3 regions of the Kitasatospora sp. NPDC048662 genome follow, and region 2 is predicted to be linked to each of the others. Evidence: predicted binding sites of a transcription regulator. Region 2 holds the regulator's gene; each other region holds the start of a gene.

Region 1 (6,367 bases), on a different contig from region 2:
TTGATCTGGGCGACCCGGCCGGCGACCGCGTCGGAGGCGCCGGCGCCGTCGACGACGATGGTCTCGTCCTTGGTGACGGTGATGCGGCGGGCGGAGCCCAGCACGTCCAGGCCGACCTGGTCGAGCTTGAGGCCGACCTCCTCGGAGATGACCTGGCCGCCGGTCAGGGTGGCGATGTCGCCGAGGATGGCCTTGCGGCGGTCACCGAAGCCGGGGGCCTTGACCGCGACCGCGTTGAAGGTGCCGCGGATCTTGTTGACCACCAGGGTGGACAGGGCCTCGCCGTCGACGTCCTCGGCGATGATCAGCAGCGGGCGGGAGCCGCCGGCCTGCAGGACCTTCTCCAGCAGCGGCAGGAGCTCCTGGATGGAGGAGATCTTGCCCTGGTTGATCAGGATGTACGGGTCTTCCAGGACGGCTTCCTGGCGCTCCGCGTCGGTGACGAAGTACGGCGACAGGTAGCCCTTGTCGAACTGCATGCCCTCGGTGAACTCGAGCTCGACGCCGAAGGTGTTGGACTCCTCGACGGTGATCACACCGTCCTTGCCGACCTTGTCGATCGCCTCGGCGATCAGCTCGCCGACCTGGGTGTCCTGGGCGGAGAGGGAGGCGACGGCGGCGATGTCGTCCTTGCCCTCGATCTCGCGGGCGACCGACAGCAGGTGCTCGGAGACGGCGGCGACGGCCTTGTCGATGCCCTTCTTCAGGGCGGCCGGGCCGGCACCGGCGGCGACGTTGCGCAGACCCTCGTTGACCAGGGCCTGGGCCAGCACGGTGGCGGTGGTGGTGCCGTCACCCGCGACGTCGTTGGTCTTGGTGGCGACCTCCTTGACCAGCTGCGCGCCGAGGTTCTCGTACGGGTCGTCGAGCTCGACCTCGCGGGCGATGGTCACACCGTCGTTGGTGATGGTGGGGGCGCCGAACTTCTTGTCGATGACGACGTTGCGGCCCTTGGGGCCGATGGTCACCTTGACGGTGTCGGCCAGCTTGTTGACGCCGCGCTCCAGCGAGCGGCGGGCGTCCTCGTTGAACTGCAGGGTCTTCGCCATGATCCCGTTTCCTCAGGGTGTGGTCTGCGTACGTGGAGCAACAACCGCGCCCCGGGCCCCTGTCAGTGCTGACACGGATCCGGGGCGGGCTGGGGACGTCTTACTTCTCGATGATGGCGAGAACGTCGCGAGCCGAGAGGACGAGGTACTCCTCGCCCTGGTACTTCACCTCGGTGCCGCCGTACTTCGAGTACAGGACGATGTCACCGACGGCGACGTCGAGCGGCAGACGCTGGCCGTCCTCGAAGCGGCCCGGGCCGACAGCCAGGACGACGCCCTCCTGGGGCTTCTCCTTGGCGGTGTCCGGGATCACCAGGCCGGAGGCGGTGGTGGTCTCGGCGTCGAGCGGCTGGACCACGATGCGGTCCTCGAGCGGCTTGATGGCAACCTTGCTGCTGGTGGTCACGTCCGAGCTCCCCTTCGGAGATTACGGGGTTGTCTAACAGGTAGGTGGGCGAGGGTGCGCAACTGCCGTCGCGGGGGTCAGGCACGCATCTTCGCGTTAGCACTCCCCCTGGGGGGAGTGCCAGGAACGACCTTAGGACGCCGTTAGCACTCAGTCAACCAGAGTGCCAATGACGCCGTGTCGGGTTTCGCCGCGACCCGGGTGGATGCCCGGCCCGGATTGAGTGCGGGCACTCAGGCGGCGGCGCCGGCTCCCGCGCCAGGCTGGGCGCATGACGAAGACTCGACCGTCCGTACGGCGGGATGTGTTGCATGCGCTCTGGTTGACGGCGCTGGAGGTGCCGCTGCTGTGCGCCGTGCCGTACGCGTTCGTGCTGATGGTGTTCGCCCTGGCCGCGGCGTCGGAGCGCGGGGGTGGCGCGGGCGGGGCGGTGGCGTTGTGCGTGCTGGTGATGGCGTTGGCGGTGGCGGTGCCGTTGACGGGGCTGGTGGTGACCTTGCGGCGCGGGTACCGGATCACGCCCGTCGCGCTGGTGATGGCGGGGCCGGCGCTGGCCGCGATCGTCTTCTTGGTGGCCGGCGGGTGAGCCGGTGCCGCCGGCGCTGGTGGCGCGCGTGCTGCGGGTGATCGGCCGGTGGGCGGGGCGAGGACAATGGAGCCGTGGAGATCGAGTCGTTCCGGGCGCTGCTGACCGAGCAGGGGCAGGCGCTGCTGGCGGAGTTGCGGGAGTTCAGGGCGGACCAGGAGCTGGCGCTGGCGACCCGGCTGCGGCGGGAGTACTCGGCGGAGCTGGTGCGGGCCGCGTTCGAGCAGGCGCGGTTGCGGCAGCGGGCGGAGGCGAAGTTCGGGGCGGACGCGTGGTCGATGTACTTCACCCAGAACGGGGTGGAGCAGGCGACCCGGCGCAGTGTGGCCGAGTGGCGGGCGGGGCGGTTCGCGGCGCTCGGGGTGAAGCGGCTGGCCGACCTGTGCTGCGGGATCGGCGGCGACGCGGTCGCGCTGGCCCGGGCCGGGATCGTGGTGCTGGCGGTGGACCGGGACGAGCTGACCTGCGAGGTGGCGCGGGCGAACGCGGCGGCGCTGGGCGTGGCGGAGCTGGTGGAGGTGCGCTGCGCGGACGTCGTGGACATCGACACGGACGGCTTCGACGCGGTGTTCACCGACCCGGCGCGGCGCACCTCGCGCGGGCGGGTGTTCGATCCGGAGGCGTATTCGCCGCCGCTGTCCTGGGCGGTTGAGGCGGCCCGGCGCACCCCGTTCGGCGCGTTGAAGGTGGCCCCGGGGATCCCGCACGAGCTGGTGCCGGAGGGCGCCGAGGCGGAGTGGGTGTCGGACCGGGGTGAGGTGAAGGAGGCGGTGCTGTGGTTCGGCACCGCGGCCGCCGAACCGTACCGGGCGACGGTGCTGCCGGGCCCGCACTCGCTGACGGGCGGCGCGCTGCCGGACCCGCCGGTGGGCGAGGTCGGCCGGTACCTGTACGAGCCGGACGGCGCGGTGATCCGGGGCCGGATGGTCGCCGAGGTGGTGCGGCTGACGAACGGCCGGCTGCTCGACCCGATGATCGCGTACGTCACCTCGGACGAGCTGCACCCGACCCCGTACGCGCACGCCTATGAGCTGACGGACGTACTGCCGTACAACGTCAAGAAGTTGAAGGCGCTGGTGAAGGAGCGCCGGATCGGCACCGTGGTGATCAAGAAGCGGGGGGCCTCGGTGGTGCCGGAGGAGCTGCGGCGGCAGTTGAAGCCGTCCGGGCCGAACACGGTGACGGTGATCATCGCCCGTACCGGGGCCGGCCCGGTGATGATGCTGGGTCAGCCGGTGGGCTTGGCGATGTAGTCGTCGAGGCGGGCGACCGCGAAGCCCTGTTCCTGGATGCGGGCGAGCATCTCACCGAACATCGAGGTCATGCTCTCGCCCTTGAGCTCGGACGGGCCGCGGAAGTGGGCGAGGACGATGTCGCCGTTCTTCAGCTTCTTGTCGGCGGACTGGTACTGCATGTCGTGGATCTGCATGGATTCGCGCCACAGCACGATCGCGCGCGGCCCGCACTCCTGCACCGAGGTGTTCAGGGTGGGGGTGTGGGCGCCGTCGCCGAACGGCGGGCGGAACAGGTAGGGGGCGGTGCCGTACTGCTCGGTGAGGGCGGTCTGGTCGTCGCAGATCTCGGACTTCTGCTTGGCGGCCGGGATCTTGCTCATCACCGGGTGGTCGACGGTGTGGTTCTGAATGGTGTTGCCGAGTGCCTGCAGCGGCTTGAAGTAGGCGTAGTCGTTCTTGACGATGTCCTTGGTCAGGAACATCGTGATCGGCACCTTCAGCTCGGTCAGCATCTGGACGAACTTGGGGTCCTTCTCGGCCCCGTCGTCGATGGTGATGAAGACGACCTTGTCCTGGGTGGGGACTTCGCTGAACACCGGCACCGTCCCGGTCCTGGTCAGCTTGATCGGCTTGTCGGCGGGCGGCGCGGGCGCCTTGGCCATCGGCTTGAGGCCCCACTTCGCCCACGCGGCGTCCCCGGCGGTGTCCTGCGCGGGCGCCGACGCGGGGGCGGACGAGCCGCCCGAGGACGCGGCGGCGGACTGCACGGGGGCGGCGGACTTGGCGGCGGGCGCGGAGCTGCCGCACCCACTGGCCGCCAGCAGCACGGCGAGCGCGCCCACCCCGTACCCGATCCGGGCCCTGTTCTTCACCGTGTCCCCCGCTTTCCGCTCTACAGGCGTGTCTGTTCTGGACGAACGCTACCGGCTCCGCGGTTGCCTACCCGACGTCCGTCCGGGTGAAGGTCCACCGGTGCACGGGGCGGGAGAGCAGCCCGGCCGGGGGCTCCGGGACGGGCTGCGGCTCGCCCGTCCACAGGGCGATCATCAGCACCCGGTCGCCGGGCGCGGTGAACAGTTCGACCCGCTCCAGGCCGGCTGCCCCGCGCACCGCGGGCAGGGCGAACTCCCGCGCCCAGGCGTGCAGTTCGCTCCCCCGCCCGTCGGCCGCGCGGGCCTCCCACATCGCCGCCAGGGTCACTTCAGCGCCTCGTGGGCGTGCGCGTGGAAGTCGGTGTGCGGGACGTGCGTCTCGGTGACCGGCAGCGAGGAGTCCGCCGACAGGTCGAAGGCCGAGGGAGTGCGGTCGCGCCAGACCATCTCGGCGCCGAGCGCGGCCACCATCGCGCCGTTGTCGGTGCACAGGCCCGGTCGCGGCACCCGCAGCACGATGCCCGCCCGGTCGCAGCGCTGCTGCGCCATCTCGCGCAGCCGGGAGTTCGCGGCCACGCCGCCGCCGATCATCAGGTGGTCGACGTCGTTGTCCTTGCAGGCCCGGATCGCCTTGCGGGTGAGCACGTCGGTGACGGCCTCCTGGAAGGACGCGGCGACGTCCGCCACCGGCACCGGCTCGCCGGCCCGCCGCTTGGCCTCCACCCAGCGCGCCACGGCGGTCTTCAGGCCGGAGAAGGAGAAGTCGTAGGCCGGGTCGCCGGCGTTGTTCAGGCCGCGCGGGAAGGCGATCGCCTTCCCGTCGCCCTCGCGGGCCATCCGGTCCACCACCGGCCCGCCCGGGAAGCCCAGGCCGAGCACCCGGGCCACCTTGTCGAACGCCTCGCCGGCCGCGTCGTCGATGGTCGCGCCGAGCGGCCGCACGTCGGAGGTGATGTCGCCGCTGAGCAGCAGCGAGGAGTGCCCGCCGGAGACCAGCAGCGCCATGGTCGGCTCGGGCAGCCGGCCGTGCTCCAGCTGGTCGACGCAGATGTGCGAGGCCAGGTGGTTCACCCCGTACAGCGGCTTGTCCAGCGCCCACGCGTACGCCTTGGCGGCGCTCACGCCGACCAGCAGCGCGCCGGCCAGGCCGGGCCCGGCGGTGACGGCGATGCCGTCCAGGTCGCTCGCCTTGACGCCGGCGGTGTCCAGCGCGCGCTGGATGGTGGGGACCATCGCCTCCAGGTGCGCCCGGCTGGCGATCTCCGGGACGACGCCGCCGAACCGGGCGTGGTCGTTCACCGAGGACGCGACCGCGTCGGCGAGCAGCGTGGTGCCGCGGACGATGCCGACGCCGGTCTCGTCGCAGGAGGTCTCGATTCCGAGGACGAGCGGTTCGTCAGCCATTGTGATGATCCTTCAGATCGCTTGCATCGCTTGCCAGGTGGTCCAGACGCATCACCAGTGCGTCCACGTTGGCGGGCTGGTAGTAGCCCCGCCGGATGCCGACCGGCTCGAACCCGAACCGCTCGTACAGCCGCTGCGCGCGCAGGTTGTCCACCCGCACCTCCAGCAGCAGCTCGGCACAGCCGCGCCGGACCGACTCCTCGATCAGCTCGGTCAGCAGCATCGCCCCGAGGCCCGCCCCCTGGTGCCCGGCCTCCACCGCGATGGTCTGCACGTCGCCGTCCGCCCCGACCGCCATCAGCCCGGCGTAGCCGACCACCGCGTCGTCCTCGTCCACCGCCACCACGTAGTGCCGGCTGCCGCCCGGGTGGGCCTCGGCCAGCTCGGACCAGTACATCCCGCGCGACCAGGCGTCCTCGGGGAACAGCAGGTGCTCCAGGGCCATGACGGGCTCGATGTCCCACCAGCGCATGGGACGCAGCGAGAACCTAGCCACGGACGGAGACTCCCGTGTGCGTCACGCCGGAAGCACCGCCTTGTAGCCGGCCGGCACCTGCGCGTCCGGGCGCCGCAGGTACAGCGGGGCGTTCGGCAGCAGCTCACGGCCGGCCGCCAGCTCGCGGACCGCGAAGTCGGCCAGCGCGCCGGCCGACACGTGCTCGGGGCCGCTCGCCGCCGGCAGGCCGTACAGCAGCGCGCCCGCGCCGACCGTCCGCCCGCCGGGCTCGATCTCCGCCGGGCGGTCCACCGCGGGCCCGGAGATCCGGGCGCCGGACGCGTCGTAGCAGGCCCAGTAGACCTCCTTGCGGCGCGCG
Region 2 (6,367 bases):
GGCGTGAAACGTTCCGAGGGGCTGCGGCCAAGTACTCGGTGAAGGGACCCACCGGGTCCCCCGACCGAGGAGGGACGCATGCGCATCCGTGAGCATCCACGCCACGAAGCGCGACCCGAGGGCCGTCCAGCGGAGCTGACCACTCCGGACGGCTTCGGCGCGTTCTACCGTCTGCACGTCAACGCCATACTCGACTTCGTCACCCGCCGGGTCAGCGATCCGCACCTGGCGGCCGACCTCACCGCGGACATCTTCGTCGCCGCGCTGGAGGCCGCCGGCAGCTACCGGCCCGAGCGCGGCACCGCGATCGGCTGGCTGTACGGCATCGCCCGGTACGTCATCGCGGGCTACCGGCGCGGCGACGACCGGGAACGCCGGGCGATCGGCCGGCTGTCCGGCCGCCGGCTGCTCGACGAGGAGGACATCCTCGCCCTGGAGGAACGGATCGACGCCCAGCGCGCCGTGCGCGACCTCGCACAGCGGCACGCGGGCCTCAGCGCCCCGCTGCGGGAGGTGCTCGACCTGGTCGTCATGGACGGCCTGACCACCGCCGAGACCGCGCAGGTGCTCGGCATCTCGACGGCCACCGTCAGGGTGCGCATGCACCGTGCCCGGCGGCTGCTCGGCGCCGAACGCCGCCCCGCCCGCAAGGACCTGCCGAGGCCGGGCCCGCTGCTGCCCCGCCCCGCCGCCCCCGCCGATCCGATGATCGAGGTGACCTCGTGACCAGCACCGACCGCACCCCGTCCACCAGCAACTTCGAGCGCAGGCTCGGCGAGGAACTGGCCGCCCTCGCCGCCGAACGCGAGCCCGCCCGCCGCCCCGGGGTGCTGCGCCGCCGCCCGGTGCTGGCCGCCCTCGCGGTCGGCGCGGCCGCCGTGGCCACCGCGCTGGTCCTGCCCGTGGCGCTCGGCGGCGAGCACGGCGGCACCGCCGCGTACGCGGTGACCCGGGAGCCGGACGGCACCATCGCGCTGCAACTGCGCGATCCGGCGGGCCTGCCGGGCATGGTCGCCACCCTGCAGCGGTACGGGGTGCGTGCGGCGTGGCTGGAGGAGGCCAGCAGTGCGGACGACTGCCCGCTGCTGTACCCGGTGGGGGCCAGGGCGCAGTACGACCGGGTGCTGCCCGGTGACGGCCCAGGCACGGTCAGGATCGACCCCCGGCTGGTGCCGGCCGGTTCGACGGTGCTGCTGACCGCCGGTCACATCCCGGTCGGCGGACAGCAGAGCGTGTCGACCTTCGGCGCCCGGGTGGTGGACACCGTGCCGTCCTGCGTGCCCCCGGGCGTCCGGGTGGAACCCGCCCCGTCGACCCCCACCCCCTGACGGCCGTCAGCCGCTGCCGGGCTGGGTGACGAAGTCGATCAACTCCTCGACCCGGCCGAGCAGTTCCGGCTCCAGGTCCTTCCAGCCGTCGACCGAGGCGAGGATCCGCTTCCAGGCGGCGGGGGTGTCCACCGGCCAGCCGAGACGGCGGCAGACGCCCTCCTTCCACACCTCGCCGCGAGGCACCTCGGGCCAGGCCGCGAAGCCGAGGGCGGCCGGTTTGACGGCCTGCCAGATGTCGACGTACGGGTGGCCGACGACCAGCACCTGGTCGCCGGTCACCTGCGCGGCGATCCGGTGCTCCTTGGTGCCGGGCAGCAGGTGGTCGACCAGCACGCCCAGCCGACGGCCCGGGCCGGGGGCGAACTCGGCGACGATCGCGGGCAGGTCGTCCACACCCTCCAGGTACTCGACCACCACGCCCTCGATCCGCAGGTCGTCGCCCCAGACCCGCTCGACCAGTTCGGCGTCGTGCCGGCCCTCGACGTAGATCCGCGACTCGCGGGCCACCCGGGCGCGGGCCCCGGGCACCGCGACCGACCCGGACGCCGTCCGCCCCGGCCCGCGCTGCGGGGCCGGTCCGGTCGGCCGGACCAGCGTCACCACCCGTCCTTCCAGCAGGAATCCGCGCGGCACCAGCGGAAACACCCGGTGCTTGCCGAACCGGTCCTCCAGCGTGACGGTGAACCCCTCGGCGGTCCGTTCGCACCGCACCACCGCCCCGCAGAACCCGGTCGCGGCCTCCTCCACCACCAGATCCCGCTCCGCCGCCACCTCCGGCGCGGGCTGCTGCCGCTTCCACGGCGGGGTCAGATCCGGCCCGTACTCCCTGCTGCGCATGCCCCGCAGTCTACGAAACCACCCCCGACGGCCCGTCAGCCGCCGGACCCTCAGTCGTCCAGGCCGGGGGCGCCCCAGACCGGGAACCAGCGGGAGAGGTCGGGTTCGATGCGGAGGTCGTTGCGCAGGAGGTTGGAGATTTCGATTTCCAGGGGGTTGTTGCGCTTCTCCTGGCCGGGGAGCTTGCACAGGGGGTAGAAGGTGCCGCGTTTGTAGAGGTAGACCAGGCCCAGGGAGCGGCCCTCGGGGTCGCGGAAGGCGACGATGGAACAGAGCAGTTGGGGGCCGAAGCCGTGGGCCTCCAGTTCGCTGTTGACCGCGTGCAGGTCGTTGACCAGGTCGGGGAGTTCGTCGGGAGTGTGGCGGGCGAGCAGCCAGGAGTAGCCGTAGTCGTCGCGGGAGGCTTCGACGGGGGTGCCGCCGCGCTCGGTGTCGGCGTCGAGCAGGGCCCGGACCTGGGACTGGACCTCGGCGAACGCGCCGCCCTCGACGGCGGCGAAGCACACCGAGCCGAGGCCGGTGGGGAGGAAGCCGGTGGCCGCCTGCAGGGTGAGCGCGGCCGACGGGATGCCGAACAGCTGGTCGAGGTCCGGCTTCACCGGCTTGCTGCGGCCGAACAGGGCGTCCAGGAATCCCACGGGGCGAGCTCCTTGATCAGGGGTGGAGGGCGGTCACTGCCCGAGCTGGGAGGAGATCTTCGACAGCTGGGCGAGGCGCTGCTCCAGCGAGGGGTGGGTGGAGAACAGCTGCGCGGCGGTCTCCTTGGCGCTCAGCGCGGGCGCGAAGTAGAAGGCGTTGTACGGCTGGGCCTTGCGCAGGTCCTCGGTCGGGATGGCGGCGATCTGCCCGGTCACCTTGGTCAGCGCGGAGGCCAGCGCGCTCGGCCGCCCGGTCAGTTGGGCGGCGGCCCGGTCGGCGGCGAGCTCGCGGTAGCGGGAGAGCAGCCGGGTCAGCAGGAAGCTGATCGCGTACACCGCCATCGAGACAAGCGGGATGATGATCACCGCGATGGCGGCGTTGGAGTCGTTGCTGTTCCGGTTGCCGCCGCCCATCATTCCGCCGTACAGCGCGATCCGGGTCATCGCGCCGGCCAGCACGCCGAGGAAGCCGGCCACTGTCATCACCGCCACGTCGCGGTGGGCGACGTGCGAGAGCTCGTGGGCGAGGACGCCCTCCAGTTCCTCCGGTTCCAGTCGGCGCAGCAGGCCGGTGGTCACGCAGATCACCGCGTTCTCCGGGTTGCGGCCGGTGGCGAAGGCGTTGGGCATGTCGTTGTGGGCGACCGCGACCCGCGGTTTGGGCATGTCGGCGAGCGCGCACAGCCGGTCCACCGCGCCGTGCAGCTGCGGGAATTCCTCGGGGCTGACCTGGTGGGCGCCCATCGCCCGTTCGGTGATCTTGTCGGAGAACCAGAACTGTGCGACGAACAGGCCGCCGGAGATCAGCACCACCAGGGGCCAGGCGCCGCGCAGCAGCACGATCAGCACCCCGGTGAAGCCGACGTAGAGCAGGCCGATCAGGAACATGGTGGTGACCATCCGGCCGGTCAGGCCGCGGTCGGGGGTGAACCGGGAGTGCTGCCGTGAGGCCGACATCGCTGCTTCTCCTTCGCCGTCTTCGCCTTCGATGCTGCCACCGGCGGGGCCCGCAGGCACCATCCGGAACGATGGGAATCCGATGGGAATGCGGCCGTGTCGGCCCGCCGGTGCCCGGCGGCGCGGTTTTCGGTCGAGGATCACGTCGGCGGACCGTTCCTGCCATCAGGCCCGGGCCGTACACTGGCAGGTACGGTTCTGGCACTCTGCCCAGTTGAGTGCCAGAGTGGATCGACCACCGGTTCAACGGACGACGACGGAGGTGCGTGCTCATGCCGGACGACGGCAAGCCCGACGGCCGCCGGATCGACACGCGCCCGTCCGTGCGCCCGCTGGACGAGCGCCGGCTGGCAGTGCTCCGCGCGATCGTCCAGGACTACGTGGGCACCGAGGAGCCGGTCGGCTCCAAGGCCCTGGTGGAGCGCCACAACCTGGGCGTGTCGCCCGCGACGGTGCGCAACGACATGGCCGCGCTGGAGGAGGACGGGTTCATCCACCAGCCGCACACCAGCGCGGGCCGGATCCCCACCGACAAGGGCTACCGGCTGTTCGTCGACCGCCTCGCCGAGGTGAAGCCGATGACGGCTCCGGAGCGCCGGGCGATCCGGCACTTCCTGGAGGGCGCGGTCGACCTGGACGACGTGGTGGCCCGCACGGTGCGGCTGCTGGCGCAGCTGACCCGGCAGGTCGCGGTGGTCCAGTACCCGTCGCTGACGCGTTCCACGGTGCGGCACATCGAACTCGTCCCGCTCACCGCGACCAAGCTGATGCTGGTGCTGATCACCAACACCGGCCGGGTCGAGCAGCGGATGGTGGACTGCCCCGGCCCGGTCGGCGAGAGCGTGCTGGGAGACCTGCGGGCCAGGCTGAACGGCATGGCGGGCGGCTGCCGGCTGCCCGAGGTGCCGACCCTGCTGGAGGACCTGCCGGCCGGTTTCGAACCGGCCGACCGGCCCTCGGTCAGCACCGTGCTGACCGTGCTGTTCGAAACACTCGCCGAACAGAACGAGGAACGGATCATGCTGGCGGGCACCGCCAACCTGACCCGGTTCGGCCACGACTTCCCGCTGTCCATCCGTCCGGTGCTGGAGGCACTGGAGGAGCAGGTGGTGCTGCTGCGCCTGCTGGGTGAGACCGGAGACTCCGCGATGACGGTCCGGATCGGGCACGAGAACGCCTACGAGGGCCTGAATTCCACGTCGGTGGTCTCCGTCGGTTACGGTTCGGGCGACCAGAGCGTGGCGAAGCTGGGTGTGATCGGTCCGACCCGGATGGATTACCCGGGCACAATGGGGGCGGTGCGAGCGGTGGCGCGATACGTCGGCCAGATCCTGGACGAGTCATAACAAGGCTGCGTGAGACCGTCACGCAGCACTCGCAAGCACTTCTAGAGGCGGAACAAACCGGAGCATTTGGTGGCCACGGACTACTACGCGGTACTCGGCGTCCGACGCGACGCGGGGCAGGACGAGATCAAGAAGGCGTTCCGGCGCCTCGCCCGTGAACTGCACCCGGACGTCAACCCGGACCCGAAGACGCAGGAGCGGTTCAAGGAGATCAACGCCGCCTACGAGGTGCTCTCCGATCCGCAGAAGCGTCAGGTCTACGACCTCGGCGGCGACCCGCTGTCGCCGAACGGCGGTGGCGCGGGCGGCTTCGGCGCCGGGGCGGCCGGATTCGGCTTCTCCGACATCATGGACGCCTTCTTCGGCGCCGCGACCGGCCAGCGCGGCCCGCGTTCGCGCACCCGCCGCGGGCAGGACGCGATGATCCGGCTGGAGATCACCCTGGAGGAGGCCGCGTTCGGCACCACCAAGGAACTCCAGGTCGACACCGCCGTCACCTGCACCACCTGCAACGGCGAGGGTGCCGCGCCCGGCACCTCCGCGCAGACCTGCGACATGTGTCGCGGCAAGGGCGAGGTCTCCCAGGTCACCCGGTCCTTCCTGGGCCAGGTCATGACCTCCCGCCCCTGCCCGCAGTGCCAGGGCTTCGGCACCGTCGTCCCGACCCCGTGCCCCGAGTGCGCGGGCGACGGCCGGGTCCGGGCCCGCCGCACCCTCACGGTGAAGATCCCCGCCGGTGTCGACAACGGCACCCGGATCCAGCTGGCCGGCGAGGGCGAGGTCGGCCCCGGCGGCGGCCCGGCCGGCGACCTGTACGTGGAGATCGCCGAGACCAGCCACTCCGTCTTCCAGCGCCGCGGCGACGACCTGCACTGCACGGTCACCATCCCGATGACGGCCGCCGCGCTCGGCACCCAGGTGCCGCTGCAGACCCTGGACGGTCTGGAAGAGGTCGACATCCGGCCCGGCACCCAGTCCGGCCAGTCGATCCCGCTGCACGGCCGCGGCATCACCCACCTGCGCGGCGGCGGCCGGGGCGACCTGATAGTGCATGTCGAGGTGCAGACGCCCACCAAGCTCGACCCGGAGCAGGAGGAGCTGCTGCGGCGGCTCGCCATGATCCGCGGCGAGGAGCGGCCGTCGGGCCAGTTCGCGCCCGGCCAGCAGGGCCTGTTCTCCCGGCTGAAGGACGCCTTCAACGGTCGGTGAGACCTGTTCCTTCCGGGCCGGGAGTGGTGCACGCCACCGCTTCCGGCCC
Region 3 (6,367 bases), on a different contig from region 2:
CGGCGCCTCGGTGTCGATCATTCCGGCGGTGGCCGGCGGCTGCTGACGCCGCCCCGCGCATTCGCTCCGCCGCCGTCGGGCGCGCGCTCGGAATTCGATTTCCGAGCCGCCCGGCGGCGGCTCGGCGCATCGGCCGAGGGCGTGCGGGCAGCCGTGATTCCGACCCGGCGGGCCGCTGGAATTCCCGCCTTTGCGGGGGAGTAGAGTGCCGGTGGAGCCGTTCCCCGATACGGCCCGTTCCAATCCTCGTTTTTCCCCGCGCCGCACCTCGCGCCGGCCCCGTCCCGTCCCGCGCTCCGAGACCTGCGCCGGACCGTTCGCCGCTCGGCCTGTCAGGCCGCCGTCAGAATTCTTCCGGCGATTTGCGGGGACGCGTCCGTTATGTCCGGTGGCAATTGTCGCCCTGCATACCTTTCGCCCCGTCATATCCCCTGCCGGGCGCGGAGTTTCCGCAAAATTAGGCCCTGTTGCAGAGGGCGCATATCCGGATACATTCAGCCGCGACAGAGGCTGCGCCGTACGGGGGGGAGTCCCCACAGGCCGGCCTTCCAGACCTCCGGGTCCGCGTCCCGCGGATCTCTGAAGGGCCAGCACAGCACAAGGGGAGTTCGGAATGGCTCAGGGCACCGTCAAGTGGTTCAACGCCGAGAAGGGCTACGGCTTCATCGCGGTCGACGGTGGAGCGGACGTGTTCGTCCACTACAGCGCGATCCAGATGGACGGCTACCGCACCCTGGAAGAGGGCCAGCGGGTCGAGTTCGAGATCTCGCAGGGTCAGAAGGGTCCGCAGGCCGACATGGTCCGCGCCGCCGGCGCCTGACGGCCCGGTAGACCGCACCCACGACAGGTACGACCCGGCAGGTCCGGCCCCGGCGCGACGCGTCCGGGGTCGGGCCTGTCGGCGTTCTCCGGTCCGGCCTGCGGGTTTCCCGGGAGGGCTGTCGGAGGGCGCCGAATGGGCTTGCACTCGACACCCCCGAGTGCTAATCATTGGCGTTAGCACTCACAGCGTGAGAGTGACAACGGACCGGGCCGGTGAGGCCCCGGAAGCGGCGGGGACAGGACCCGCGCTCTCCTGGGCCGTCCGTCGCGGGCACCCCCTTGGTCCGAGCAGTCGACCGTGTCCCGGAGGACCACTTCTAATGGCCAAGATCATCGCCTTTGACGAGGAAGCCCGCCGCGGCCTTGAGCGTGGCATGAACCAGCTTGCCGACGCCGTGAAGGTCACGCTCGGCCCCAAGGGTCGCAACGTCGTTCTGGAGAAGAAGTGGGGTGCCCCCACCATCACCAACGACGGTGTCTCCATCGCCAAGGAGATCGAGCTCGAGGACCCGTACGAGAAGATCGGTGCCGAGCTCGTCAAGGAGGTCGCCAAGAAGACCGACGACGTCGCGGGTGACGGCACCACCACCGCCACCGTGCTGGCCCAGGCGCTCGTCCGCGAGGGTCTGCGCAACGTCGCCGCCGGCGCCAACCCGATGGCCCTGAAGCGCGGCATCGAGAAGGCCGTCGCCGCCGTCTCCGACCAGCTGCTGGCCCAGGCCAAGGACGTGGAGACCAAGGAGCAGATCGCCTCCACCGCCTCCATCTCGGCCGCCGACACCCAGATCGGCGAGCTCATCGCCGAGGCCATGGACAAGGTCGGCAAGGAAGGCGTCATCACCGTCGAGGAGAGCAACACCTTCGGCCTGGAGCTCGAGCTCACCGAGGGCATGCGCTTCGACAAGGGCTACATCTCCGCCTACTTCGCCACCGACCTGGAGCGCATGGAGGCGAGCTTCGAGGACCCGTACATCCTCATCGCCAACTCCAAGATCTCCTCGGTCAAGGACCTGCTCCCGCTGCTGGAGAAGGTCATGCAGAGCGGCAAGCCGCTCGTCATCATCGCCGAGGACGTCGAGGGCGAGGCCCTGTCGACCCTGGTCGTGAACAAGATCCGCGGCACCTTCAAGTCCGTCGCCGTCAAGGCCCCGGGCTTCGGCGACCGCCGCAAGGCCATGCTGGGCGACATCGCCATCCTGACCGGCGGCACCGTGATCTCCGAGGAGGTCGGCCTCAAGCTCGAGAACGCCGGCCTGGACCTGCTGGGCACCGCCCGCAAGGTCGTCATCACCAAGGACGAGACCACCATCGTCGACGGCGGCGGCGACAGCGACCAGGTTGCCGGTCGCGTCAACCAGATCCGCGCCGAGATCGAGAACTCCGACTCGGACTACGACCGCGAGAAGCTCCAGGAGCGCCTCGCCAAGCTGGCCGGCGGCGTGGCCGTCATCAAGGCCGGCGCGGCCACCGAGGTCGAGCTCAAGGAGCGCAAGCACCGCATCGAGGACGCGGTGCGCAACGCCAAGGCCGCCGTCGAGGAGGGCATCGTCGCCGGTGGTGGCGTCGCCCTGCTGCAGGCCGGTGTCGCGTTCGAGAAGCTGGAGCTGGACGGCGACGAGGCCACCGGCGCCAACATCGTCCGCGTGGCCCTGGAAGCCCCGATCAAGCAGATCGCCACCAACGCCGGCCTCGAGGGCGGCGTCGTGGTCGAGAAGGTCCGCAACCTGCCCGCCGGCCACGGCCTGAACGCCGCGACCAACGAGTACGTCGACCTGATCGCCTCCGGCATCATCGACCCCGCCAAGGTCACCCGCTCCGCCCTGCAGAACGCCGCCTCCATCGCGGCGCTGTTCCTCACCACCGAGGCCGTCATCGCCGACAAGCCGGAGAAGGCCGCTGCGGCCGCCGGCGGCGGCATGCCGGGCGGTGACATGGACTTCTGATCCGGCCCTTCGGACGGATCCGTCGTTCTCACGCCGTGAGGGCGGTCTCCTTCGGGAGGCCGCCCTCGCGGCGTTCCTGCTTGTCGCGGCGGTTTGGGACAATGGGCGGATGGCCAGCCCCCAGATCGAAGCCGCCCTGCACAACGCCCGCGCACTGATCCTCGCCGACCTCACCGCGCGTGACGTCGCCGACGCCGCGATCGTCTCGCTGGTCGAGGACGCCGTCACCCACCGCCGCTGGTGGCTCGAACAGTGGCCCGACGGCTGCGAGTTCGTGCTCGGGCTGATCGCCCAGGACGTACAGGACGCGCTGCTGGAGTCGTACGGGCGCTGGCCGCTCTGTTCCGCGTGCGCGGCGGAGGACGACCCGCACGCGCTCGGCGTGGAGCCGGAGTTGGGGGCGGATCCGCACTGGGTGTGCGGCAAGAAGGGGATGGTCGTCGCGGCGGTGGGTTCGCTGGAGTGAGAGTAGGGGGGCACGAGAGGGTGCGAACGCAGGCGGGCGCGACACCGGGGGCGCGGGGAGAACTGCGTGACAAGCGCAAGCCCGTCCGCAAGGTCGCGATCAAGTGCAAGTGACTGTCCTGCGTCGCGATCTGGCTGGTGGGCGCCTTCCGCTTCGCGCAGTTCTCCCCCAGCCCTAGCGGGCCGGGAGGTACCCCCACGCGCCCCTGTTTTCGCGCCCACCTGCTCTCGCGCCCACCTGTTTTCGCGCCCACCTGCTTTTGCGCCCCCTGTTTTCAGCCCCCCAGCTCCCTGAGTTCGGCCTGCATGTTCGCTCGCGCTTGCGCGTCGTAGCGGGTGTGGGCCTCGGGGGTGCGGTAGAGGGCGGGGAGGGCGAGGAGGTGGTGGAGGATCGCGGTGCGGCCCTCGCGGAAGGCGTCCGGGGGGACGAAGGAGTATTCCTCGCGGATGGCGGCGGTGTAAGCCGCGTAGCGGTCGGGGGGTGAGCCGAGGACGGCGAGGTCGGCGTCGCAGAGGACTTCGCCGTTGTGGTCGCCGGGTGCGGGGTGGTGGGTGAGGGTGAGCCGGACCAGGCGGGCGACCTCGTGGACCAGGGATTCGGGCAGGCCCGCCTCGCGCAGGGCGCGGCAGGCGAGGGCGGCGCTGCGTTCCTCGTTCTCGGAACGGTCGGGCCGGTAGACGGCGTCATGGAACCAGGCGGCCAGCCGGACGGCGTCCGGGTCCTCGGCGTGGTCGGCGAGTTCGTCGATCCGGTCCAGGACGGCCCGCAGGTGGTCGGTGGTGTGGTAGCGGCGCTGCGGTTCGGCCCAGCGGGCGAGCAGGTCGCGGGCGTACGGCTCCGGGTTGACGGTGGCGCCGCAGCGGGTGAGCAGGGCGTGCCAGCGCTCGGACAGCGATGCGGTCATGACGGTCATTCTGCTCCCTGCCGGAGGTGGCCCGGATGTGACCCACACTATAGGTAGTTCACCGACTTATGACGCAGACTTGAGTAGTCGTCGCGCGAAGGCTATACATACTCGGTATGCAAGACGTTCCGCTGTTCCGAGGGGGAGTCATGACCGGATCGAGCGCGCAGGCCGTGCTGCGCCTGGAGGGAGTCGGGCGGGTGCACGGCCGGGGCGAGGCCCAGGTGCACGCCCTGCATCCGATCGACCTGGAGGTGCGCGCCGGGGAGTTCCTGGCCGTGATGGGGCCGTCCGGCTCCGGGAAGTCCACGTTGCTCGCGCTGGCCGGCGGCCTGGACCGCCCGTCGGTCGGCCGGGTGCTGGTCGAGGGCACCCCGCTGGAGGGCCTGAGCCGGGCCGGGTTGGCCGATGTGCGCCGCCGTTCGGTCGGCTACGTGTTCCAGTCGTACAACCTGATTCCGTCGCTGACCGCCGCCGAGAACATCTCGCTGCCGCGCGAACTCGACGGCGTCTCCGCCCGGACCGCCCGCGCGGAGGCGCTGGCCGCACTGGAGGAACTGGGCATCGCCCAACTCGCCGACCGTTTCCCGGAGGACATGTCCGGCGGCCAGCAGCAGCGGGTGGCGATCGGCCGGGCGCTGGCGGGTGAACGCCGCCTGGTGCTCGCCGACGAGCCGACCGGCGCGCTCGACTCCGCCACCGGCGAGGCCGTGCTCCAGGTGCTGCGTTCGCGCTGCGACGCCGGAGCCGCCGCCATGATGGTCACTCACGACGCCACCCACGCGGCCTGGGCGGACCGGGTGGTGTTCCTCCGGGACGGCCGGTACCTGCGGGAGGCCGCGCAGCGCACCGGGGCCGGCCGATGAGCGCCTGGCGGGCGGTGCTGCGGATGGCGCGCCGCGACGCCTGGCGGGCCAAGGGCCGCAGCGCCCTGGTGGTCGCGATGATCGCGCTGCCGGTGCTCGGCGCGACCGGCGTGGACGTGGTGCACCGCAGCGGACAGCTCACCGCCGCCGAGCGCTCCGACCGGCTGATGGGCCGCTCCGACGCGCTGATCGGCGCCTACGACCCGGGCCGGAGCATCGAGCAGTCGGTGTTCCCGGCCGACGGCGTCCGCACCCTGCCACTGCGCCCCGGCAACGAGACGCCCGAGCAGAAGCGCGCCGCCGCCACCGAACCGACCGCGCTGCTCGGCGAGTTGCTCCCCAAGGGCAGCACCTTGATCCCCGCCCGCACCGGCCCGGTGGCGGCCGTGCAGACCAAGGACGGCCTGGCTCCCGTCGACACCTTCGAGGCCGATCTGACCGGCGAGCTCTGGCAGGGCCGGCTGAACCTGGTCTCCGGCCGGGCTCCCGCCGCCGCCCACGAGGCCGCTGCCACCCGGGCGTTCCTCACCGGCACCGGCCTGCGGATCGGCGACCGGGTCACCGTCCGCGGCCTGGAGTCCACCCCGTTCACACTGACCGGCACCGTCGAGCTCCCCGGTGACCTGAACAAGTCCGAACTGGTCGCCCGCCCCGGCGAGTTGTACCAGCAGCTGGACGCCGCTCAGGTCGTCGCCGGGCTCGCCCCGCAGAACCCGAGTGCCGAACAGGCCGCCGCCGGCAAGGCCGCCTGGCTGGTCCGGCTGTCCGCCGGGGCGCAGCTCGGCTGGGAGCAGGTGCGCGAACTCAACCGCTACGGCTACACCCTGGCGAGCCGTCAGGTCGCCGCGCACCCGCCGGCCGAGGTGCTGGCCGGGCAGGAGGCCGTCGGCGCCCAGGACGCCCGCGAGCGCCGGTTGATGACGGTCGCCACCACCGCCGCGATGGCCCTGCTGGAGGTCGCGCTGCTGGCCGGCCCCGCCTTCGCGGTCGGCGCCCGGCGGGCCCGCCGCCAACTCGCCCTGCTCGGCGCGGCCGGCGGTCGCCCCGGGCACGTCCGGGCCGTGGTGCTCGGCGGCGGCCTGGTGCTCGGCGCGGCCGGCGCGGTCCTCGGCACCGTGGTCGGCGCCGCCCTGGTCGCCGTGCTGCGCACCCGGATCGAGGAGTGGGGCGGCAGCCGGTTCGGGCAGCTCACCCTGAACCCGTCCGACCTGCTGGCGATCGCCGCCGTCGGCGTGGTCACCGCCCTGCTGGCCGCGCTGCTGCCCGCCCTGCAGGCCGGACGCCGCGAGGTGCTCGACGGCCTGACGGACCGTGACCCGGTGCGCCGCTCCGCCCGCTGGACGCCGCTGCTCGGCCTGGTCGTCGT

The links. The regulator HrcA, encoded in region 2, represses chaperone genes, less so after heat shock. The targets are predictions, from matches to a motif close to TTNGCACTCNGNNNNNCNGAGTGCNAA.
Region 1: the regulator HrcA is predicted to act here: its motif matches at 1,599-1,625, upstream of groES (co-chaperone GroES).
Region 3: the regulator HrcA is predicted to act here: its motif matches at 961-987, upstream of groL (chaperonin GroEL).

Annotation. Positions count from the first base shown of each region.
Region 1 covers NZ_JBVJHA010000001.1:181,073-187,439, forward strand. Annotated here, with positions in the region: gene groL (chaperonin GroEL) at 1-1,049, opposite strand, end outside; gene groES (co-chaperone GroES) at 1,150-1,455, opposite strand; gene ACZ6R9_RS00765 (hypothetical protein) at 1,727-2,041, shown strand; gene ACZ6R9_RS00770 (class I SAM-dependent methyltransferase) at 2,116-3,294, shown strand; gene ACZ6R9_RS00775 (polysaccharide deacetylase family protein) at 3,270-4,148, opposite strand; gene ACZ6R9_RS00780 (hypothetical protein) at 4,216-4,461, opposite strand; gene tsaD (tRNA (adenosine(37)-N6)-threonylcarbamoyltransferase complex transferase subunit TsaD) at 4,473-5,552, opposite strand; gene rimI (ribosomal protein S18-alanine N-acetyltransferase) at 5,545-6,048, opposite strand; gene tsaB (tRNA (adenosine(37)-N6)-threonylcarbamoyltransferase complex dimerization subunit type 1 TsaB) at 6,070-6,367, opposite strand, start outside.
Region 2 covers NZ_JBVJHA010000007.1:117,251-123,617, forward strand. Annotated here, with positions in the region: gene ACZ6R9_RS20795 (RNA polymerase sigma factor) at 79-726, shown strand; gene ACZ6R9_RS20800 (hypothetical protein) at 723-1,328, shown strand; gene ACZ6R9_RS20805 (DUF3097 domain-containing protein) at 1,335-2,168, opposite strand; gene pspAB (PspA-associated protein PspAB) at 2,219-2,806, opposite strand; gene htpX (zinc metalloprotease HtpX) at 2,840-3,763, opposite strand; gene hrcA (heat-inducible transcriptional repressor HrcA) at 4,036-5,109, shown strand; gene dnaJ (molecular chaperone DnaJ) at 5,179-6,318, shown strand.
Region 3 covers NZ_JBVJHA010000002.1:931,385-937,751, reverse strand. Annotated here, with positions in the region: gene ACZ6R9_RS10150 (MoaD/ThiS family protein) at 1-46, shown strand, start outside; gene ACZ6R9_RS10145 (cold-shock protein) at 614-820, shown strand; gene groL (chaperonin GroEL) at 1,143-2,765, shown strand; gene ACZ6R9_RS10135 (hypothetical protein) at 2,875-3,231, shown strand; gene ACZ6R9_RS10130 (HD domain-containing protein) at 3,506-4,135, opposite strand; gene ACZ6R9_RS10125 (ABC transporter ATP-binding protein) at 4,285-5,001, shown strand; gene ACZ6R9_RS10120 (ABC transporter permease) at 4,998-6,367, shown strand, end outside.